Regions from separate parts of the Paenibacillus sp. AD87 genome, predicted to be linked through region 2. Evidence: predicted binding sites of a transcription regulator. Region 2 holds the regulator's gene; each other region holds the start of a gene.
What was found. Region 2 encodes Rex, which represses fermentation and respiration genes when NADH is low (regulators of the CRP and FNR family bind a similar motif). Its sites were predicted from a motif close to TTGTGAAATATTTCACAA; they were not measured.
Positions count from the first base shown of each region.

Region 1: a site for Rex is predicted at 2,112-2,129, ahead of gpAD87_RS26085 (cytochrome ubiquinol oxidase subunit I). Genes of this name have one in related genera too.
Region 3: a site for Rex is predicted at 3,411-3,428, ahead of gpAD87_RS26810 (formate/nitrite transporter family protein). Genes of this name have one in related genera too.
Region 4: a site for Rex is predicted at 1,974-1,991, ahead of pflB (formate C-acetyltransferase). Genes of this name have one in related genera too.

Region 1 is NZ_LXQN01000019.1:530,955-536,352, forward strand. It holds gene gpAD87_RS26075 (glycosyltransferase) at 1-528, opposite strand, end outside; gene gpAD87_RS26080 (tetratricopeptide repeat protein) at 525-1,823, opposite strand; gene gpAD87_RS26085 (cytochrome ubiquinol oxidase subunit I) at 2,253-3,668, shown strand; gene cydB (cytochrome d ubiquinol oxidase subunit II) at 3,652-4,668, shown strand; gene cydD (thiol reductant ABC exporter subunit CydD) at 4,670-5,398, shown strand, end outside.
Region 2 is NZ_LXQN01000007.1:1,362,812-1,368,209, reverse strand. It holds gene gpAD87_RS06290 (cell wall elongation regulator TseB-like domain-containing protein) at 293-823, opposite strand; gene gpAD87_RS06285 (amidohydrolase) at 865-2,169, opposite strand; gene gpAD87_RS06280 (redox-sensing transcriptional repressor Rex) at 2,156-2,809, opposite strand; gene dinG (ATP-dependent DNA helicase DinG) at 3,035-5,398, opposite strand, start outside.
Region 3 is NZ_LXQN01000019.1:711,755-717,152, reverse strand. It holds gene gpAD87_RS26820 (molybdopterin-containing oxidoreductase family protein) at 1-2,014, opposite strand, end outside; gene gpAD87_RS26815 (hypothetical protein) at 2,192-2,461, opposite strand; gene gpAD87_RS26810 (formate/nitrite transporter family protein) at 2,469-3,323, opposite strand; gene gpAD87_RS26805 (FAD-dependent oxidoreductase) at 3,536-4,897, opposite strand; gene gpAD87_RS26800 (glutathione peroxidase) at 5,268-5,398, opposite strand, start outside.
Region 4 is NZ_LXQN01000007.1:1,177,594-1,182,991, reverse strand. It holds gene pflB (formate C-acetyltransferase) at 1-1,892, opposite strand, end outside; gene adhE (bifunctional acetaldehyde-CoA/alcohol dehydrogenase) at 2,663-5,275, opposite strand.

The DNA of each region.
Region 1 (5,398 bases), on a different contig from region 2:
AGCGCGTATCGCTTTCTTCGCTTCCGTGCTGTATAGCTCATCGGCATCAACCGAGAGCAGCCAATCCGGGGAGGTACCTGCCGCTGCTTGCCATAGAGCGTTGCGTAATCGCCATTCCTCCGCAAATAATGGCTTTTCCAGCACTTCCAGACGAACGACCTTTGGATAGGCTCTGCATATATCGGGTGTTCCATCTGTGCTGGCATCGTCCACAATGACAATCTCATCTACGAATTCACTCAGATCGTCCAGCACTTCCTCCAGATATCGCCCGCGCTCGTTACGTACCTGAAGCATGGCGGTCAGTTTATTGCCCTGACTTTTACGAACCCGACGAACGGAAAACGGCTCTCTGAATAGGTCTGTATCCTGGTGTTTTGCAGCATGCTGCTGATCGCCTTGCCCCTCTGGGTCAGCATGCAGCGATTCCAGCGTTTCCGTTGGAGTATGAGTTGTTTCGGATCGTATATCCTTATGCACCATCGGTCCATTCACGTGTTGTCTGCGCTTCTTCGGGTCCAGCATCATGGCACCTCCCCCAGCAATTGCTGGACGGCTTGATCCAACAGCTCCATTTCGACGATTCGCGCAAGAGCATCTTCATCCTCCAGTGCCGTCTCCAGAAATTGTCTCACCGCCCCGTGACGTTCTCCGCGCAAAGCCAGAGCTAGACCCGATAATTGCCGATAATCCTGTCGGCTGGGGCTATCCTGAATATCCACTGCATGCACCAAATCTAATGCATCTTCCACACGTCCAGTCTCCTGATAGATACGAAATTTCCAATGCCGCGCCGTTTCGCCTCCGAGTTCATCCAAAATGTGCAATGCATTTCCATAATCATCATTCAGACGCAGCAGTTCTGCTCGGACAAGTTGTTCCTCCCCGGCCTCCAGCCAGCGACAGAGTTGTTCATAATGGTGCCGTTCCTGCTCGTTACTTGCGCTGATTCCATACACCTGCAGCGCATTCCCGATTTCCCCGGCCCTTGCATGAATGGCGGAGAGGAATCGATAGTGGGAGCTTACACAATCATCGCGCCCGTTTAATACCGCGTGAGAGAAGGCTTCCTTGAGTGAAGCGGCCGCTCTGGAATCCTCTAGCACATATTCATAGGCTGCCAGCAAAAAGGAAATCGTCTCATGGGCTCCTGCTTTGGACCGAAGCTGACGATAGAAGTCTGCACGCACACTGCATTGCAGCTGGGTGACCGTATCCTGAACACCCGAGAGGGTCTGTCGCAGCGCATGCAGGAATAGCAGTTCATAGTCCCGGAGAGGGACCTCGAGGTCATCCTTTTGCATGACACCAGCAGGAGAGATATCCTCTCCATTCAGCCAGATGGCGCGTACACCCTGGAATACCAGCTTCATATAGCGTGTTTCTGAAGTGGTGCCCACCAGATCGGCGATACCGACCAGTCTTGAAATGCAGCTCTCCCATAAGGGGGACTCCGCTTCTTCACCAACTGGCTCGGGAAGAAGTACAATACAGAGCTCCGGATGGAGCGAGGCTGTGGCGGTCAGCCAGTAGGGATGCGCAACCACAGCAACCGTACGGGGCTCCTGCAGCAATTGTTCTGCTTCGGGAAGCGTGATGACGGTGATATTCGCAGGCATTTCCTCGGAGCGCTCCAGGCTACTGACATAGTAGACAAGCCCTTCCGCAACCATCAGAGCAGCGATGTCTGGATAGGGAAAAGCAGACCATCCTCCCTTCCGGGGGAAAAGAACATAACGAAAGGCAGGCAGGGCCGTACTTGACTCTTCTATATCTACCCCTTGATAAGGCTCCGGGTCCGGGATCGGAGACAGCTCTTCCATCGATGAATCACCTCACTTGATTTGCATTTTTGTCCGTTCATGGATTGAAGCAGCACCATCTGATAAACATCGGATTGGCGCTGCTTTGAATGATATCAATGAATCCAATAATTCAATATGTAATGCCTTTTTTGCCCAGCGTATTTTATGCCTGACACTAACATATGGGCGTTCCGTCCTAAACATGAGCATCTTCCGTGAATAGACGAAGCTGGCAAGCTCTAAGATTAGGCTTATTTTTTTCTATTGTGTGACCATCGTCACTTTTTTTTGCTGACATGGTAGGGTTTGTGATAATTGTCACATGTATAAAATAGTCTATCTGGCACAATACGTTCATCAATACGTGTTTGGCTGACAGAAACTGAAGAAGGGGCTTCAATGCCAAATACGAAAACTGCGATATGAACAGAAAGAAGGGGTAACGGTATGGATCCGATCATGTTATCGCGTATCCAATATGCGCTCACAACGATTTTCCATTTCTTTTTTGTACCGCTGTCCATTGGTCTTGTACTGCTGGTAGCGATTATGGAGACGTTGTACGTAGTGAAGGGTAAGGAAGTCTACAAAACGATGGCCAAATTCTGGGGCAAACTGTTCCTGATTAACTTTGCCGTCGGTGTGGTCACAGGTATCTTTCAGGAATTCCAGTTCGGCATGAACTGGTCCGAGTATTCCCGGTTTGTCGGGGATGTGTTCGGTGCGCCACTGGCGATTGAAGCCTTGCTGGCGTTTTTTATGGAGTCTACCTTTATTGGGCTTTGGATTTTCGGATGGGATCGCTTGTCCAAGAAAGTGCATCTGGCCTGCATTTGGCTGGTATTCATCGGTACATTCTTGTCCGCGCTGTGGATTCTGGCAGCCAACTCGTTCATGCAGCATCCGGTTGGCTTCGAGATTAATAATGGCCGCGCCGAGATGAATGACTTCTTTGCACTGATCACCAATGGTCAGCTACTAGTGGAGTTCCCACATACGATCTTTGGCGCATTAATAACAGGTGCTTTTGTGGTAACCGGGATTAGTGCCTATAAGTTGATGAAGAAGCAGGATGTGGAGATCTTCCGGAAATCATTCAACATTGCCATCATAATTGGTCTGGTTTCCTCGCTGGGGGTTGCCTTCTCGGGTCACTTCCAGGCGCAATATCTGGTGGAGACGCAGCCGATGAAAATGGCAGCCAGTGAAGGAACATGGACGACGACGGAAGATCCGGCACCATGGACGGTGGTAGCCTTTGTTGATCCGGACAAACAGGAAAATTCCGGCGAGATCAAAATCCCAGGATTGCTCAGTTATCTGTCCTATAGCAAGTTCTCTGGCAGTGTCAAAGGCATGAAGGAGCTGCAAGCGGAGTATGAGCAAACGTATGGACCAGGGGACTATATTCCACCGGTACGGACGACGTTCTGGAGCTTCCGCATCATGATTGCTGCGGGCGGATTGATGATTTTGCTAGCGATATACGGTACCTATCTGGCGATGCGCCGCAAATTGGAGGGAGCAGGCAAATGGTTTATGCGCTTGATGGTGTTTGCCATCTCTCTGCCGTTTATCGCCAATACATCGGGATGGATTATGACTGAGGTAGGAAGGCAGCCGTGGACGGTATTCGGTTATATGACGACGGAAGCCGGGGTATCCCCGAACGTAAGCGCAGGTCAGATTTTGTTTTCCACCATCGCGTTTACAGTCACTTATGCAATCCTGGGAGCGGTGATGGTCTATCTGTTCGTTCGTGAAATCAAGGCAGGGCCATATGCAGTCGACAAGCCGGAGGAGCATGATGAATCGGCCGATCCGTTCGGCGTGGATGGGGGTTATTCTGTTGTCACTAAGTGAATTGTGGTTTTTGCTGATTGCCGTCTTGTTTGTTGGTTTTTTCTTTCTGGAAGGTTTTGATTTTGGTGTGGGCATGTCCACTGCAATGATTGGCAAAACGGATCGTGAACGTCGTACCCTGATCAACTCGATCGGTCCGTTCTGGGATGGCAATGAAGTATGGCTGATTACGGCGGGGGGTGCAATGTTTGCAGCCTTCCCGCACTGGTATGCCACGCTGTTTAGCGGGTTTTATCTGCCGCTAGTTGTGGTACTGCTGGCTTTGATCGGCCGCGGAGTTGCCTTTGAATTCCGCAGCAAGATGAGACATGAACGCTGGCGCAAAACATGGGACATCATCATCGTAGTCTCCAGTGCATTACTGCCATTCCTGTTCGGGGTTGTTTTCGCTACCTTGATGAAAGGCCTACCTATTGATGCGCAGATGCAGCTCCGTCCCGGCTTCCTGGACATCGTCAATCCGTATACGGTGGTAGGTGGGTTGAGCGTTACGTTGTTGTGTCTGGTGCATGGCTTGCTGTTTGCTTCATTGCGGACCGTCGGAGATCTTAGAGAACGTGCCCTAAATATGGCCAAAAAACTGATGCTGCCGCTGGCCGCAATCCTCGCGATCTACGCTGTGATGACATACTTCATGACCGATGTGTTCGCCGTACGTGGCTGGGCTCTCTGGATTATGGTTGTCCTCGGCGCTGCTTCATTGGGGCTGGCCGCTTACTTCGTGCGTCAGAAACGTGAAGCCTGGGCCTTCGGTATGACGGGAGCCGTGATTGCAATCGCGTTTGCCTCCGTATTTATCGGTCTATTCCCAAGGGTCATGGTGAGTTCAATGGGTTCGGCGTTTGACCTGACAGTCTATAATGCTTCATCCGGTGCATATTCGCTAAAAGTGATGACGATTGTGGCTTGTACGCTGCTTCCGTTTGTACTCGGCTATCAGATCTGGAGTTATTACATTTTCCGCAAACGTCTGAACGACCAGCATCACCTGGAGTACTGATATGGGACGAGGGCTGTTGAAGCTGCCGGGCATCCGACCGGTACTGGCGCTGGCTTCAGCGCTGGTACTGTTGCAGGCGATGACGATTATCATGCAGGCGAAGTGGCTGGCACAGGCGATTACGGCATTGTTTCAAGGTTCACCTGTAACGGAGCAGTACCCAGTGCTGCTATTGTTCTTAGCCGCTTTTGCCGCCCGCTACGCCCTATCGTTCTGGTTGCAGCTCATCGCTTCGCGGTACGCGGAGAAGACAGGGAACGATCTGCGTAGACAGATGGTGGAGCAGTGGTTCCGGCTGGGGCCGCGTTTTGCCAAAACGGAAGGAACAGGGCACCTGGTTACGCTGGCACGCGAAGGAATAGCCCAGTATAAGACATATCTTGAACTGTTTATTCCTCGAATGCTGGGGATGGGGTTCACGCCAATCGTTATTCTGTTCTATGTCTTCAAGCTGGATATGATGTCCGGGGTTATTTTGACGCTGACGCTGCCGATCCTGATTGTGTTTATGATTTTGGTGGGAATGGCTGCACAACGCAAGATCGATGGACAGTTCAAGTCATACAAAGCGCTGGCGAACCATTTCGTAGATACGCTCCGTGGACTGGAAACACTCAAAACACTGGGACAGAGCGGCAGGCACGGGGAGACGATCATTCGGGTCAGTCAGCGTTATCGCAAGGCTACAATGTCTACGCTGCGTATGGCTTTTCTGTCCTCCTTCGCACTT
Region 2 (5,398 bases):
CTCCTAAATTTTGGCCCATCCTATAACTTGTAGGCAAGAATATGAATATGTGTACGTAATGTCCTGTGATGTGCCTAACAGGATTTATTTGTGTATGATGTATCCTTGAATACATATTTGAGTATATCACATCGTATATACAATATCTAAGGCGAAAATATGAATAAATTATTAATTTTAACTATTCAAATCCAAAATGATCAACAAAGTACGCCAAAGAACCGGACCAGTCGGGTTTCCGTCTGCCGGTTCTTTAATGTATTCTCTTCAGACGATAGTACGTCTGCTACTTCTAGCTGTTCGGAATCGTATAGACCAGATCCACCTGTTCCCCGTTACTGAAGCGGTAAAACCGATAATAGTTGTGAGTATCATCATTATAATACACTTGCCATACATAGATTCCATTCACAACGCCTGGCATGATTCGTTTGATCTCCCCACCGGGAACTTCAGAGCTGAACCGATTTCGAATCTGAGCTTCATTCATGCCGTTCTTTAACAGTTCACCGTGTACTGCATTGGTTCCCGTCACGGGTTTGTTATTCTCATCAAACTTGATCCACACCATGACATCCTGGTTATCCTTATTTTTGCCGATCAGGGTCCAGTATATGTTGTCTCCGCCGTCTTTCTGCCCCCAGACATACTTACTCAGTTCTTCGTGGGACGTAATCCCCAGCTGTTCCTGGGCCGCCTGTATGGCCAACGCCTCTTCCTTGCGCTGATCTTGGGTAACATAGACATAATAACGCTGAAGTCCAAACAGAATCAGAACCAGGAGCAGCAGCGAAATCCATATCCACTTCTTTTTTTTCTTCAAAAGCCGAACTTCCTTTCCCTATGACGATGCTGTCCTTGTAATTAACGGGCAAGCAAACTGTCAAATGCCAGCTGAGACTCACGCAGAATGCGCTCTTCATCCATCGTAAGACATTCGCCATGTTTAACCACTTGTTTACCATCCACCCACACATGCTCCACATCTTTGGCCGATGCCGAGTAGACCGTATGGGAAATCAGATCCGTATGCGGATAGAAATGGGCTTGTTCGATGTTCAACGCGATGAAGTCAGCCTTCATGCCAACTTGCAGAGCGCCTGTATTGTTCAGGAATATGGATTTAGCACCATATGAAGTTCCAAGCAGAAGCGCTTCCCCTGCCGGCACTGCAGTAGGGTCACCGGACACACCTTTGTGAATCAATGCAGCCAATCTCATCTCTTCAAACATATCCAGGTTATTGTTACTTGCTGGTCCGTCTGTTCCCAGAGACACAGTCACGCCTGCTTTCAACAGATCAGGTACACGTGCAACACCCGAAGCCAATTTCAGGTTACTACCTGGATTGTGGGAAACTGCTACATCATGCTTTGCGAGAATCTCGATCTCTTCATCATTCAGATGTACCGCATGTGCAACCAGAGATGGACGGGAGAAAAATCCTAGCTGCTCCAGATGTGCGACTGGACGCAGTCCGTAATCAGCCACGTTCTGTTCCACTTCGCGAAGCGTTTCAGACATATGCGTATGCAAAGGCAGATTCAGATCATGAGCAACCTGTACCAGCTTCTCTATGTAATCCGGAGGGCAAGTGTAAGGGGCGTGTGGAGAGATTACGGTTGTAATTCTTCCGTCTGCTTGTCCATTCCATTGACGGGCAAATGCTGCGGACTCTTCGAGCTTGCGCAGTTGTTCTTCTTCTGAGCAAAGTCCGATTACCCCACGTGCCAGAGCAGCCCGAACCCCGGATTGTTCCACCACTTTCGCAACCTGATCCATATGATCATACATATCTAGGAAAGCTGTTGTTCCACCCTTCAACATTTCAAGCACGGAAAGTGATGTGCCCCAATATACGTCTTCAGAAGTCATTTTGGCTTCCATTGGCCACATTTTCTCCTGCAACCATACTTGTAACGCCAGATCGTCTCCGTGGCCTCTTAGAAGTGACATAGCCGCGTGACCATGCGTATTGATCAGACCCGGCAAGAAGAATAGTCCTTTTCCGTCCACCTTTGTCAGGCTTTCGTCTCCTTCCGGCAATGTCTCACCAATATGCACAATCTTGTCATTTTCAACAACCATAAAACCTTGAACCACGTTCCAATTCGTACCCTCATTCACGGCAAATTTGCCGTTGTGAATTACCCATCTATTTGTCGTCATCTTCCTCGTCGTCCTTTCCATTCTCCAAGTAATAAGCCAGACTAAGCAAATCCGTCGTAAAATCGGCATGATGAATGCGAATATGCGGCGGGGTTTTGAGAATTGTTGGTGCAAAATTCAAAATCGCTTCAATTCCTGACTCAATTAGCTGATCTGCAACATTTTGGGCTTCCGTATCTGGAACTGTGATAATACCTATACGAATGTTATCTTTTTTGACCGAATCCGTTAATTCATTCATCGGTTGTACCGTCAAACTGTTGATTTGACTCCCAATTTTCGGACCGTAGGCATCAAATACAGCGACGATCTTCATGTTGTCTTTGAGGTAGGCATTGTAATTAGACAAGGCATGTCCCAAATTACCTGCTCCGACAAGAGCCACATTGATCTGCTGGTCTATTTTTAAAATATGGCGGATTTTCTCGATGAGATATGAAACGTCATACCCAATCCCTTTACGACCAAAGTCACCGAAGTAAGCCAGGTCTTTACGAATCTGGGCAGGATTCAAATCCAGCCTCAGTCCAAGTTCTTGTGAAGAAACCGTATTGACTTCGCGCTGATGCAGTTCATTCAAATAACGCAAGTAAACAGGTAATCTACGCACCACGGCTTCCGAAATTTTATCTGATTTCATTCATTGCTCCCCCTTACCAAGGCCACGATAGATAGATGAAAAGATGAGCACCCTGTCTAAAACGATGCAAAATGATTACTGAATTAAACAGGATGCTCCTTGTTATATAATGGATAATTGCTTTAATCGCTTTACTCGCATATCCATGAAACGAATACATGAATTACTCAATTTTACCGCCAATCACTGGCGTCTTGCAATAATGGAAGCTACAGAGCGTATCTGTTATTGTTGCTCTTCGGTTGGTCTCTCGAGCCATTCCGAAATGCGTGGAACCATCTGCTCTGTAAGCATGTGCTCCATTTTGGGACCAGGTAATGAATATAAAAAGTACTTGCCATAATACGCTTCAATAACGCGTGTATCGTATACAATCACAATGCCTCTGTCTTTGCCTGTACGAACCAGTCTGCCAAATCCCTGTTTGAAACGGATGACGGCTTGTGGCACCGATAGCTTCATAAACGGGTTTTTCTTCTGCTGCTGCAAAAGCTCGCTCTTCGCTTCCACTAATGGATGATTCGGTGGCTGGAACGGCAGTCTGACAATAGCAAGACAGGTCAGAGCCTCTCCCGGAATGTCCACGCCTTCCCAGAAGCTGCTTGTGCCAAGTAGCACCGTTGCTTTAGCATCTTGGAACCGACGTGTAAGCTTGGAACGGCTGCCGCTGTCCACCCCTTGCCCAAGCAAAGAGATATCGTTGCCTGACAAGGCCTCCTTAAGCGGGTCATAGACCTGTCGCAGCATGCGGTAGGAGGTGAACAACACCATCATGCGTCCACGAGTCGCAATAGCCGTTTCCGCAAGCGAGTGCACGAGCATATCCACAAAGTGGGCATCGCCTACACTGCCCTTCACGCTTGGGAAATCACGCGGAATGACGAGCAGCGCCTGTTCTCGATAATTGAACGGTGACGGTAGCATCGACGTTAACAGACGGTTATTGTCGGCAGCTTCCTGCAAACCCAGCTGTTCGATCATGAATTGAAATGACTTGTCAACGGAAAGTGTAGCCGATGTAAGCACAACGCTTTTCTTTTTATCAAAGAACATATCCTTCAATTGTGCACTGACATCGACAGGAACAGCATAGAGTTGCAGTGATTTACTGCGGAACTGCCCGCTGGCCTCCATCCAGTACACGGTATTGGCATCATCCATCCGCATGAAGAAACGCAGATTATCCTTGATCGTTGCCAAATCCTTGAGCAGACCTGAGATATCCGTAATCAGACTATCGGACTGATAATCATCCTGATCTTCTTTCACTTCAAGCAGCAGCTTGTCGCCTTTACGAATCAAATCACCTAGGGTGACATAGATTTGGTTTTCAGCATCCTGCAATTCCTGCCATTTGGCTGGTTTTTGCGAATGCTTCAGTCTAAGAGAAAATTGTCCTGTCTCACCTGGAGAAGCATCGCTGCGTTCAGGCAGCAGTCCGAACAAGGCATCGCTTAGTCGATCCCACATCTCTTTAACTTCGACAGCAAGCGGGAACATCTGATCAATCATGGAGCCCCACTGTACCGAATTTTCATGACCCGACAATTGAGAACGCAGCATCGGCAGTTGGCCATTACGGCTATCTTTAAACAGTCGGGTCAGTGTATGAACCAACGTGAAATATTTCATATGAAGACCAAGGTGCTTACCTGCTACGTCCTCCAGATGATGTGCTTCATCGATGACGAGACTTTCGTAGGCTGGCAGCAGCTGATGTGCTGCTTTGACATCCGTAAACAATTTCGAATGATTCGTAATGACGATATCGGAAAGCCCGGCTTCATGTTTGGCCCGGTGATAGAAACATTTGCGGAACCAAGGACAGGAACGTCCAAGACAGGACTCAGATTCACTCTGTACCGTCTCCCAGAAGTCTCCTCCGCGCCCGCTTAGATTAAGCTCCTCGTCGTCTCCAGTCTCCGTCTGAGTAAGCCAGACAATCATCTGAGCCGCTGTAAAGTAATCCTCTTTCGGTGTAGCAAATTCACGTTTATTGATTTTATGCTCAAACTTACGCAGACACAGATAGTGCCCACGTCCTTTGAACACCGCTGCCTTGAACGGGAACGGAACCACTTGGGTCAGCATAGGAATATCCCGCTCTCTCAATTGCTCCTGCAGGTTGATGGTATGTGTGCTGACCATGACTTTCTGTTCCTGTTTTACACTTTCATAGATGGCAGGCAGCAAATAACCAAGTGATTTGCCCGTACCTGTCCCAGCTTCAATCAATAGATGTTTCTCCTCATCCAAAGCTTGTCGTACACTGCTGAACATTTGAGTTTGCGCCTCACGCTCCTCATAATGGTCCAGCGTCTCCTTCAGGTTATCTCTAACCTGATCCATAAACTGCTCAAAACTCACGCCTTCCAGTGGATTACCCTCTCGCTCATCACGTGGTGAGCCTATATCGGTCCAGTCACTCACGTTCAGGGCAAGCTGGCGGTAATACGTGTGACCATCCAGATCCTGAATCGGCTCTGCTTCCTTCTCAGAACGCATTCCATCGAAGAACCAACCCAAGTCACTGTCTTCCGGTGCAAACAGGTCACTGAGGCGCTGAATCGTGATCAGAGGCAATGCACG
Region 3 (5,398 bases), on a different contig from region 2:
CCATGTCGGACAGACGATTAGACGTGAGCGAGTTCGCCCGCTGTTTTTTGCCATTACCATCCCACCATAAGCCTTGACTAATCACCGTTCCTGGCAGCATGGATTCACTCACTTTGGCGGTTAGCTCGATCCGGCCACGGTCGTTCCATACGACCACCGCATCCCCGTCTTCCACCTGTCTGCGGGCGGCGTCCTCCGGGTGCATTTGCAATAATGGCATCTTCTCCAAACGTTGATGTTTGGCCGAATTGGCAAAGGTGGAATTCAGGAAATTATGGTTTGGCGGCGACAGAAACATCAGCGGATAAACATCCGCAGGTCCAGCCGGGTTTTCCCCGTCATACCCCTCCACGAGTGCACTATACGTAGGCAACGGAGGCAGTCCCTTCTGTGCCATCGTTTCCGAATACAGCTCGATTTTCCCCGAAGGCGTGGGCAACTGATCCAAATAGGAGTCATGTGCAGACATATCCAGCTTGACGAAATGATGCTGCTTCAGCCCTTCTAAGGTTACTCCGTTCATGTAGGGATTGCCCGTACCCTGAAGTGCTTCCTCGATCATCTGTTCCGGTGTCTCACCGAAAATCTCCGGATCATACCCCATCGCCTGTCCAAGCAAAGAGAACAATTCAACATTACTCTTGCTCTCACCCAAAGGCGCAATGACTGGCTCTTGCAAATGAACATACTGATGCCAGTAGGACGTATACAGATCCGTCGTTTCAAATGAAGATGTCGCAGGTAGCACAATATCCGCGTATTTTGCCGTATCCGTCATGAACAGGTCATGGACTACCGTGAACAGATCCTCCCGTGCAAAACCTCGCTCCACCCGCTCGGTATCTGGTGCCACCACCAGTGGATTGCTGCAGTAGACCATCAACGCCCGGATCGGCTGCTCCGCCTCCAGCAGTGCTTCGCCAATCCGGTTCATGTTCACCACGCGCGGCTCCGGGTTCTGTCGCAGCTCCGGACGCTCCAGCGCATCGCTATTCGTGCTCGCGTAGCTGTTGGTACGAATGGCACCACCGCCGCGCTTTAGCCACTGGCCTGTAATGGCAGGCAGACAGGCTACGCTGCGTACGTTCATGCCACCGTTGTCGTGATGCTGTAGGCCATTGCCGATATGAATATGAGCTGCCTGCGCATTGCCATACAGCTCAGCCAGCTTCACGATGTCCGCTTCCGGCACACCTGTAATACGCGAAACGCGCCCCGGGGTGTAGCTGCGGACATGATCACGCAGTGCCTCATGGCCAACGGTATACTTTTGCATAAAAGCTTCATCCGTCAACCCCTGCTCGAACAGTACATGCATTAATCCGAGTGCCAATGCGCTGTCTGTACCCGGGTAAAGTGGAATGAACCAGTCTCCCCATTGGGCGGTCCGATTGCGATGGACATCAATAACGACGATTTGGGCGCCCTTTTTGCGGGCTTTCTCGGCCAGAACAACCTGATGCATATTGGTGCTGACGATGTTTCCTCCCCACACCAGAATGACATCCGCATGCTCTGTATCCTCGGGCAAGGTTCCCCGGTTCGCACCCATCGTATATTTCCACCCGGTATTTCCCGCTGCATTACAGATGGTCTGTTCGAGCTTGCTCGCACCTAATGCATTGAAAAATCGACGATCCATGCCGTCCACACCAAGAATGCCCATGTTTCCATAGAAACTGTAGGGCAGGATGCTCTCCGGTCCGTAGGTATCTGCCAGCGAACTAAATTTCGCCGTAATCTCGCCGATGGCTTCGTCCCAACTGATTCGCTCGAACTGGCCTTCGCCCTTGGCTCCGATGCGTCGCATCGGATATTGCAGCCGCTCGGGGTGATACACCCGCTCCGTCATATTTCGGACTTTGTTACAGATGGCGCCTTTTGTAATCGGATGGTCCGGATTGCCCGCTACCTTCACGATCTTACCGTTCTCCTTATGAAGCAGCAGGCCGCAAGTATCCGGACAATCGAGCGGGCAAACTGCCGGGAATACGCCATTCTCCTGATCGATCATATACAAGTCCCTCCCCCTTCAAAGCTATCCTCATATCATATCTTCTTCCTGGTAATCGCGTAAAGAGAACAGTCTTTTTTTAACGCCACAACCGCTCCAAAATTTTTTTTAAAAAAATCTTTTTTCCCTTTGATTCAATCTCGAAATTCAGGGGTAAATTAAAAATAAGGCATTAGGCTAGTGTTTCCCCACTTCCTCCTCATGCCATATCATGGACCACTCCCGAAATTCGCCATGAACAGGTTTCGTTCCCCCGAACCTTGTCATGGCGAATTTATTTTGCGTGGATATTTTTTTGCAAAAAAAAACGATTCTTTTCCCGCCCATCACAGCAGACAGCCATGACTTGAACGAGATCAGAATCGCCTCCTGTTTACTTTGCATTCGTCTTTCCACTCGTTCTCGCACTCGCACCACGGTTACACCGCTAACTCGGTTACTGTGCAAAATGCCGCTACGCCTGCTTGCTCCACATCGGTCTGGCTTCCGACTCCACAGGCTGGGCCGCCGCCATGGCCATCTCAGGCTTCACTTCCGGCTCATGCTTGCGCAGGTACACCATCCAGTAAGCAGCTGCAACAAACAGCGCCCCTCCCGTCAGGTTGCCAAGCCATACCGGAATGAAATTCATGACGTATTGTCCCCACGAATAATGCCCTTCAAAGATCGCAGCAGGAATCAGGAACATGTTGGCGACAACGTGCTGGAATCCAATAGCTACAAAGGCCATCGTTGGGAACCATATGCCCAATACTTTTCCACTCATCGTATCCGATGCATAAGACAACCAAACCGCGAGAGCTACCAGCCAGTTACACCCGATCCCGGATATAAAAGCCTGAAGGAAGCTGTCGTCCAGCTTGTGTCCAGCCATATCCACCACTTTGGTCAAATAAGCCCCCTCTGCCGTCAGACCAAGCACATGCCCAAACGCATAGGCCACAAAGATCGCCCCAAGGAAATTACCTATCGTTACTAAGGTGAGATTCTTCAACATGTTGCCTGCGGACAGTTTACGTGCAATCGTCGCGAGTGGAACAGCCATCATATTACCTGTCAGCAGTTCCCCGCCGCCAATCAGCACCAATATTAAACCTACCGGGAACACTGCTGCACCAATCAGATTAACCAAGCTGCCCCATTCGGCCGGAGCAGAAGCAATAACCCGAATATCCAGCAGAAATCCAAGCGCGATAAAAGCGCCTGCCAGAAAACTGAGTATCAATACGGAGGACACCGGATTTTGAGCTTTCTTCATCCCCGTATACACCGTATATTGTGCAACCTCAAGAGGTGTTTTTGCTGCCATAACGATCCTCTCCTTCACAGTTCATGAACATCATAATTCAACTTGTTTGGTTGATATATTCATTGTATCGCGAAGGTTTCAAGAGGTTTGTTACTTTTATCACAAAGTCTGAAAACTACATTTTAATATTTCCGTTGTATGTTGCTTGGTGTGCAGAAAAAATAAAAAAAGAACTACCGCATAATGAATGCGGCAGTTCTCAGATAATATGGTTATACCATCGCTGGTGTTTTTACTTCTACTGGAGGCAACGCCTTAAGACCAGCCGAGTTCAGGAAGTTCCACGGTTTGTTGTAATGTGGTTGGAAGAAGAAGTCGATGAAGGCCAGCTCATCCACCGTCATGTTGTTCTGGATACAGACAGAGATCGTATTGATCGACTGTGTCAGATCAGCCTGTGACATCACCTGCGCACCAACAATGCGGCGTGTAGCCTGTTCATAGATTACTTTGAGCAGCAGCTTCTCTGCCGTTGGCATGAACTCTGGACGGTAAGCATCTTCAAGCGTTACAGCTTCAACCACCAGACCCTCATCCGCAGCAGATGTTTCCGTCAAGCCTGTTCCTGCAATATTTTGCTCATAAATTTTAATTCCTGATGTGCCTTGTGTACCCATATAGCGTGTCGTCGGACGAACAAGATTCCGTGCTACGAGTGTACCCATCCGCACTGCGTTGGTTGCCAGTGGAATGTACGCTGCCTTGCCAGTTGGGTTGTAATGAATTGCACAGCTGTCTCCAGCAGCGAAGACGTCTTTTTGGCTGGTTTGCATATATTTATCCACGATGATTGCACCGTTCGGCAGCATATCCACTTGGCCTTTGAGCAGCTCGGTATTTGGACGGAAACCAATGCACAGAATAACGAGGTCTGTATCGAACTCTCCTTTGGATGTAATGACCTTGTTCACTTTGCCATTCTCTCCGGTAAACTTCTGAACAGTTTGGCCCAGCGCCAGCTTGATGCCGTGTCCGGTCAACGTTTCTTCAATGGCATCCGTGAACTCGGGGTCGAGATATTTGTTCAAGATCCGGTCCACGCTATCGATCAGTGTAACTTCCTTGCCGTTCATTTGGAAAGCCTCCACCAGCTCAATGCCGATATATCCGGCTCCTACCACAGTAATACGTTTGGCATGCTTGGCTTTCTCAATAATCGTGTTGGAATGGTTATAGTTTTTGCAAAGTAAAATGTTGTCCATCTCGATGCCTTCCAGCTTCGGTACGACAGGCCATGAACCCGTGGTCACGATCAGCTTGTCGAAGGTATCTTCGAATTCTTCCCCTGTTTTCAAGTTTTTAGCCTGAAGTTTGTGACCCGCAGCATCTACTGACGTCACTTCATGAAGCATTTTGGTAACGACACCGAGCTCGGCCAGTTGGTTTGGCGAAGAATAGAACAATCCGTCTGGATCTTTCACCACGCCACCTACATAAAGCGCAATGCCACATGATAAGAAGGAGATGTTGTCATTGCGCTCATACACTGTAATGGTAGCATCCGGGTACAATTTGGCGGTGTTAACGATGGCTGCGGTTCCTGCATGTGTACATCCGATAACTGCGATTTTCATGATAAGGTTCCCCCTTGGAGTATATAAATAAAAAATTGAATTTAACGTCATTGTGGTTGTGAAATATTTCACTTCTAAATGAATACTGCTTATGTGATTTATTTCACTTTGTACACTTATTATAATGTGATATTTTTCACATTGCAAGGGGTTAATCAAAATAAATTTTTCGGATGTGGTTTATTTACGATCAAGCGAGTCATCGACTCAATCTCCATTGACTTCAGTTTTCCCTGCTTATGGCTGGTTTATGCTCAAAATAAGCGTAATAACTACTGAGGAGACACTTATATGAAGAGGATATTTGCACTAAAAAATTGTATCAAAAAAAGCCTATCCTCCAATCTGGAGGCAGGCTTCTTCGTTTATTTTATACGCCAAGCAGCTTTTCAATCTCTGCAGTCATGGCTTCAGGGGATTCTTTTGGTTCAACACGCCCTACAACTTCACCCTCACGATTCACGAGGAATTTGGTGAAATTCCATTGGATGTTATTGTCTT
Region 4 (5,398 bases), 190 kb from region 2:
GCTCCTGGTGCAAACGGTTCGCCTGCTTTACGACCATCCGGTGTTGTACCTGTTTTCTTGCCGTACACTACGTTCGATGTGATGGTCAGTACAGACTGTGTTGGGATCGCATTACGATATGCTTTGTGTTTGCGAATCATGCCCATGAAGCTTTCCACCAGTTCTACCGCGATGCTATCGACACTGTCTTCATTGTTACCGTAACAAGGGAAGTCGCCTTCAATTTCAAAATCAATTGCGATGCCTTGTTCGTTGCGGATCGGTTTGACTTTCGCATACTTGATTGCGCTCAGAGAGTCTGCTGCAACCGAGAGACCAGCAATACCACAAGCCATCGTACGTACGATGTCGCGGTCATGTAAGGCCATTTCAATACGCTCGTAGCTGTATTTGTCATGCATATAGTGAATGACGTTGAGTGAGTTCATATACAGTTTGGCAAGCCATTCCATCATCGGTTTGAAACGTTTCATAACTTCATTGTACTCCAGCACTTCGCTTGTGATCGCCGGATATTCAGGTCCAACTTGTGCACCCGATTTCTCGTCACGACCGCCGTTGATTGCATACAGCAATGCTTTTGCGAGGTTGGCACGAGCGCCAAAGAACTGCATTTGTTTCCCGATCTTCATCGCAGATACGCAGCAAGCAATACCATAATCGTCTCCATAGATGGGACGCATCAGATCATCATTTTCATACTGAATGGAGCTCGTTTCGATGGATACTTTCGTACAGTATTGTTTGAAAGCTTCCGGAAGCTTGGTGGACCAAAGTACAGTAAGGTTCGGCTCAGGTGCAGGACCAAGGTTGTTCAGGGTGTGTAGGAAACGGAAGCTGTTTTTCGTAACACGGGTTTCTCCATTTACGGACATGCCTCCGATGGATTCAGTTACCCATGTTGGGTCTCCACTGAACAATTCATTATAATCCGGCGTACGCAGGAATTTGACGATACGCAGTTTCATAACAAAATGGTCAACCAATTCTTGAGCTTGTTCTTCAGTTAGCAAGCCTTCTTGCAAATCACGTTCAATGTAAATATCAAGGAACGAAGAAACACGTCCGAGCGACATCGCCGCACCATTTTGCTCTTTGATCGCAGCCAGGTAACCGAAGTAGAGCCATTGGAACGATTCTTTCGCGGTTGTGGCTGGCAAGGAAATATCAAAACCATGCATTTCACCCAGTTGTTTCAACTCTTGCAATGCACGAATCTGTTCGGAAAGTTCTTCACGGAGGCGAATGACATCTTCATCAATCACATCGACTTCAAGTGCATTCAGTTCACCTTTTTTATTTCGAATCAGGAAGTCCACGCCATACAGAGCTACCCGGCGATAGTCACCGATGATCCGGCCACGGCCATAAGCATCAGGCAGACCAGTAATAATTCCTGCTTTACGTGCTGCACGCATGTCGGATGTGTAAGCATCAAATACGCCCTGGTTATGTGTTTTACGGATGTTCGTAAATATATCAATAACGCCTTGAGGCATTTCAAAACCATAAGCTTCACAAGCATCAATCATCATGCGAATTCCACCGAATGGCTGAATGGAACGTTTGAATGGGGCATCCGTTTGAACACCAACAATCTGTTCTTTGGATTTATCCAGATAACCTGGTTGGTGGGAAACAATCGTTGCTGGCGTGTTTACGTCAACATCAAGTACCCCGCCGTTATCGCGCTCTTTTTTGGTAAGATCAGATACGATATCCCATAACTCTTTCGTATTCTGAGTTGCACCTGCAAGAAATGCTTCATCGCCATAGTAAGGTGATAAGTTGCGTGCCAGAAAATCATTCACATCTACGGATTTCGTCCATGTTCCTTTGGTAAAGTTTCTCCAGCCTGTTTGTTGTTTGACATCTTTTTCGATCACCGACATAGTAATCCCTCCACAAATTTGGATTTCCGGACACATGACAGGATGCTACACTCGTCTCATCTGTGCCCAGAGCCGCGATTAATGTGATAAATTTCACATGTAAGCCGGAACATGTTCTCTCTACTTGGGAACCGGAACCGCGGATGAATGTTTTTCTTACATTTTCAGTATACGTCTTTGCTCTTTCATCATCTGTGATTTTTATCACAAAGTTTGTGACCATCCTCACTCCACCTGTGCTGTGTCATGGTAAATCCTAAAAATTCACACTTAGCCACTGCGCGAACAGAACAACTTCCGATCAATGTTCAAACCCGATTTCCCCGATTGAACAATATAATTTGAACGAAAGGATATGTACACTGGCCACTCCGAGGATAGAACAACCTTCCGATCGCTGTTACCCCCAGATTTTTTTGATTCCCTTTTAAAAAGGTAAAATCCGGGGATAAAGGCGAGCGCTATCGCTTCTTCAGGTTTTTTCTCTCCTCTCCGTTATCGTGTAAATTTATGATTTAAACTATATAGCATAGAAGGTTGAAATCGTGCTTGAAAGAGAACGCTTCGCTTCTTCATTTTTTTTCTTCCCTCTTCGTTATGGTGTGAATACCTGGTTCAAAAAGTAACATCACGGATTCCGTGTAACCTCTTTTAAAAAAGACAACTGCAAGGAATACGTTTTACCTTTTTTACAGGAAAGACGGCAATCGGGGCTCCCCTTTCGGGGAACCCTGACTATATCTGCCTAAAACCTGCTGCTGCTTTAGTTGTTATTCAAACTTGCCGTAGAAAGCGTTGCGGTATACATCTGCCAGTTCAGTGACGAGTGGCAGTTTTGGATTAGCTGTGGTACATTGGTCCTCGAATGCGCGGTCTGCCAGATAATCGACATGTGCCTCAAAGTCTTTGGCATCGAATCCGATTTCCTGGAACGACTCTTCAATACCCAATGTTTTGTTCAGTTTGCGAATAGCATTGATGAGGCTGGTAACCCCTTCTTCTGTCGTACGTGCAGGCAATCCCAGAATGCGGGCAATTTCGGCATAACGCTCATCTGCAACAAAGTGCGAATATTTCGGGAACGATGCAAACTTCGTCGGTTTTTTCGCATTGTAGCGAATGACGTGCGGCATCAGGATCGCATTGGTACGTCCATGTGCGGTATGGTACTGACCGCCCCATTTGTGTGCCAAGCTGTGGTTAATGCCCAGGAATGCGTTGGCAAAAGCCATACCGGCAATCGTCGAAGCGTTATGCATTTTCTCACGAGCCAATTTGTCACCTTGCAGCGCAGATTGCTCAAGATATTGGAATACCAGTTGAATCGCTTTGATCGCGAGTCCATCCGTGTAATCATTCGCCATGACGGATACATATGCTTCAATGGCGTGAGTCAATACGTCCATACCTGTATCCGCAACAGCGGTTTTAGGCAGAGAGTAGACGAATTCCGGGTCTACAATGGCTACATCTGGTGTTAATTCGTAGTCTGCCAGTGGATATTTCGTATTGCCTTGATTTTTATCTGTAATAACTGCGAACGATGTTACTTCCGAACCTGTGCCCGAAGTTGTCGGGATCGCTACGAATTTCGCTTTCACGCCAAGACGTGGATATTTGTAGATCCGTTTGCGGATATCCATGAATTTTTGCTTCAAATCATTGAAATCCGTGTCAGGATATTCATAGAACAGCCACATCGCTTTGGCAGCATCCATCGGTGATCCCCCGCCGAGAGCGATAATGCAGTCTGGCTGGAAGCGGCGCATCATTTCCGTACCGCGGTCTACCGTTGTTGTGGATGGATCGGGTTCAACATCAGAGAACACTTCAATAGCTACCGGCATTTGACGTTGACGCAGATAGTGCTCTACTTTTTCCACATAACCAAGTTTGACCATCATGGCATCCGTAATAATGGCTACGCGTGTGATGTCCGGCATTTTGGCAAGATACTGTGTTGCACCTTTTTCGAAGTAGACTTTATTCGGCACTTTGAACCACTGCATATTCACGGTACGGCGAGCCACCCTTTTCACGTTGATTAAGTTTACAGCGGTTACGTTGGAAGAAGTCGAGTTACGTCCATACGATCCGCAGCCCAATGTCAGTGACGGCATGTTAGTGTTGTAGATGTCACCGATGGCGCCGTGTGTGGATGGCGAATTCACGATAATCCGTCCGGTTTGCAGGCGATCTGCGAATTTGCTAATGACTTCTTCGTTCGTCGAATGAATAACAGAGGAGTGACCCATGCCGCCAAAAGCAACCACTTCTGCTGCACGCTCAATCCCTTCAGCTGCCGTTTTCACTTTGTAACAAGCCAGTACCGGGCTTAGTTTTTCAGCCGACAACGGGAATTTTGTACCTACCCCTTCAATCTCGGCTACGAGAATTTTGGTGTTAGCAGGGACCTCGATACCGCACATTTGCGCAATGCTGACTGCAGATTGACCAACAATCGCCGGGTTCACCGCACATTTCTCAGCATTAATCGCACCTGCGGTCAGTTTCGCTGCCTCATCCTTGTTGACGAAGTAACAGCCGTTCGCGATCATTTTCTTTTTCACCTGATCGAAGATCGGTTCTTCGATGATGACTGCTTGCTCGGAAGCACAAATCATACCGTTATCGAACGATTTGGACAAAATCAGATCCGTTACTGCTTGATTGATATCTGCGCTTTTCTCAATAAAGCAAGGTACGTTCCCTGGCCCTACGCCCAGTGCTGGTTTACCACAGCTGTATGCAGCCCGTACCATACCTGATCCGCCTGTTGCCAGAATGAGCGCCACATCGTTATGATTCATCAGTGCGTTTGTGCGATCCATGGAAGGATCATCAATCCACTGGATACAATCCGCTGGAGCACCATGCTTCACTGCAGCATCAAGCAGGATTTTGGCGGCTTCCCGGCTACAGTTCTGTGCAGATGGGTGGAAACCGAAGATGATTGGGTTACGCGTTTTGATGGAAATCAGTGCTTTGAACATCGTGGTGGATGTCGGATTCGTTACCGGGGTAATCCCCATGATGATGCCGACAGGCTCCGCAATTTTCTGGAAGCTTTCGTACTCGTTATCTTCGATAACCCCTACTGTTTTGTCATATTTTATGCTATGATACACATATTCTGTTGCAAATATATTTTTGGTGATTTTATCCTCATACACACCCCGACCTGTTTCTTCCACGGCCATTTTGGCGAGCATCATATGTTTGTCCAGACCTGCCAGCGCCATCGCTTGCACGATGCGGTCAATCTGTTTCTGATCCATGGACATGAATGCTGCATGTGCTTTATTCGCTTTGTCAATTAACGTTTGAATATACTGACCTGCTGTCGGTTCTTTTACTGGGGCGACTTCGTTCTTTACAGCCATCTCCCTCATCCTCCTAAAGGTTCGTATTGGTTTGTCTCTCTTCTTTACATTCACATCGTACCATGGGGAAAGAGTTAATTATGTGATTTTTTTCACAAAGTATAACAAATTTAATTTAAGTTT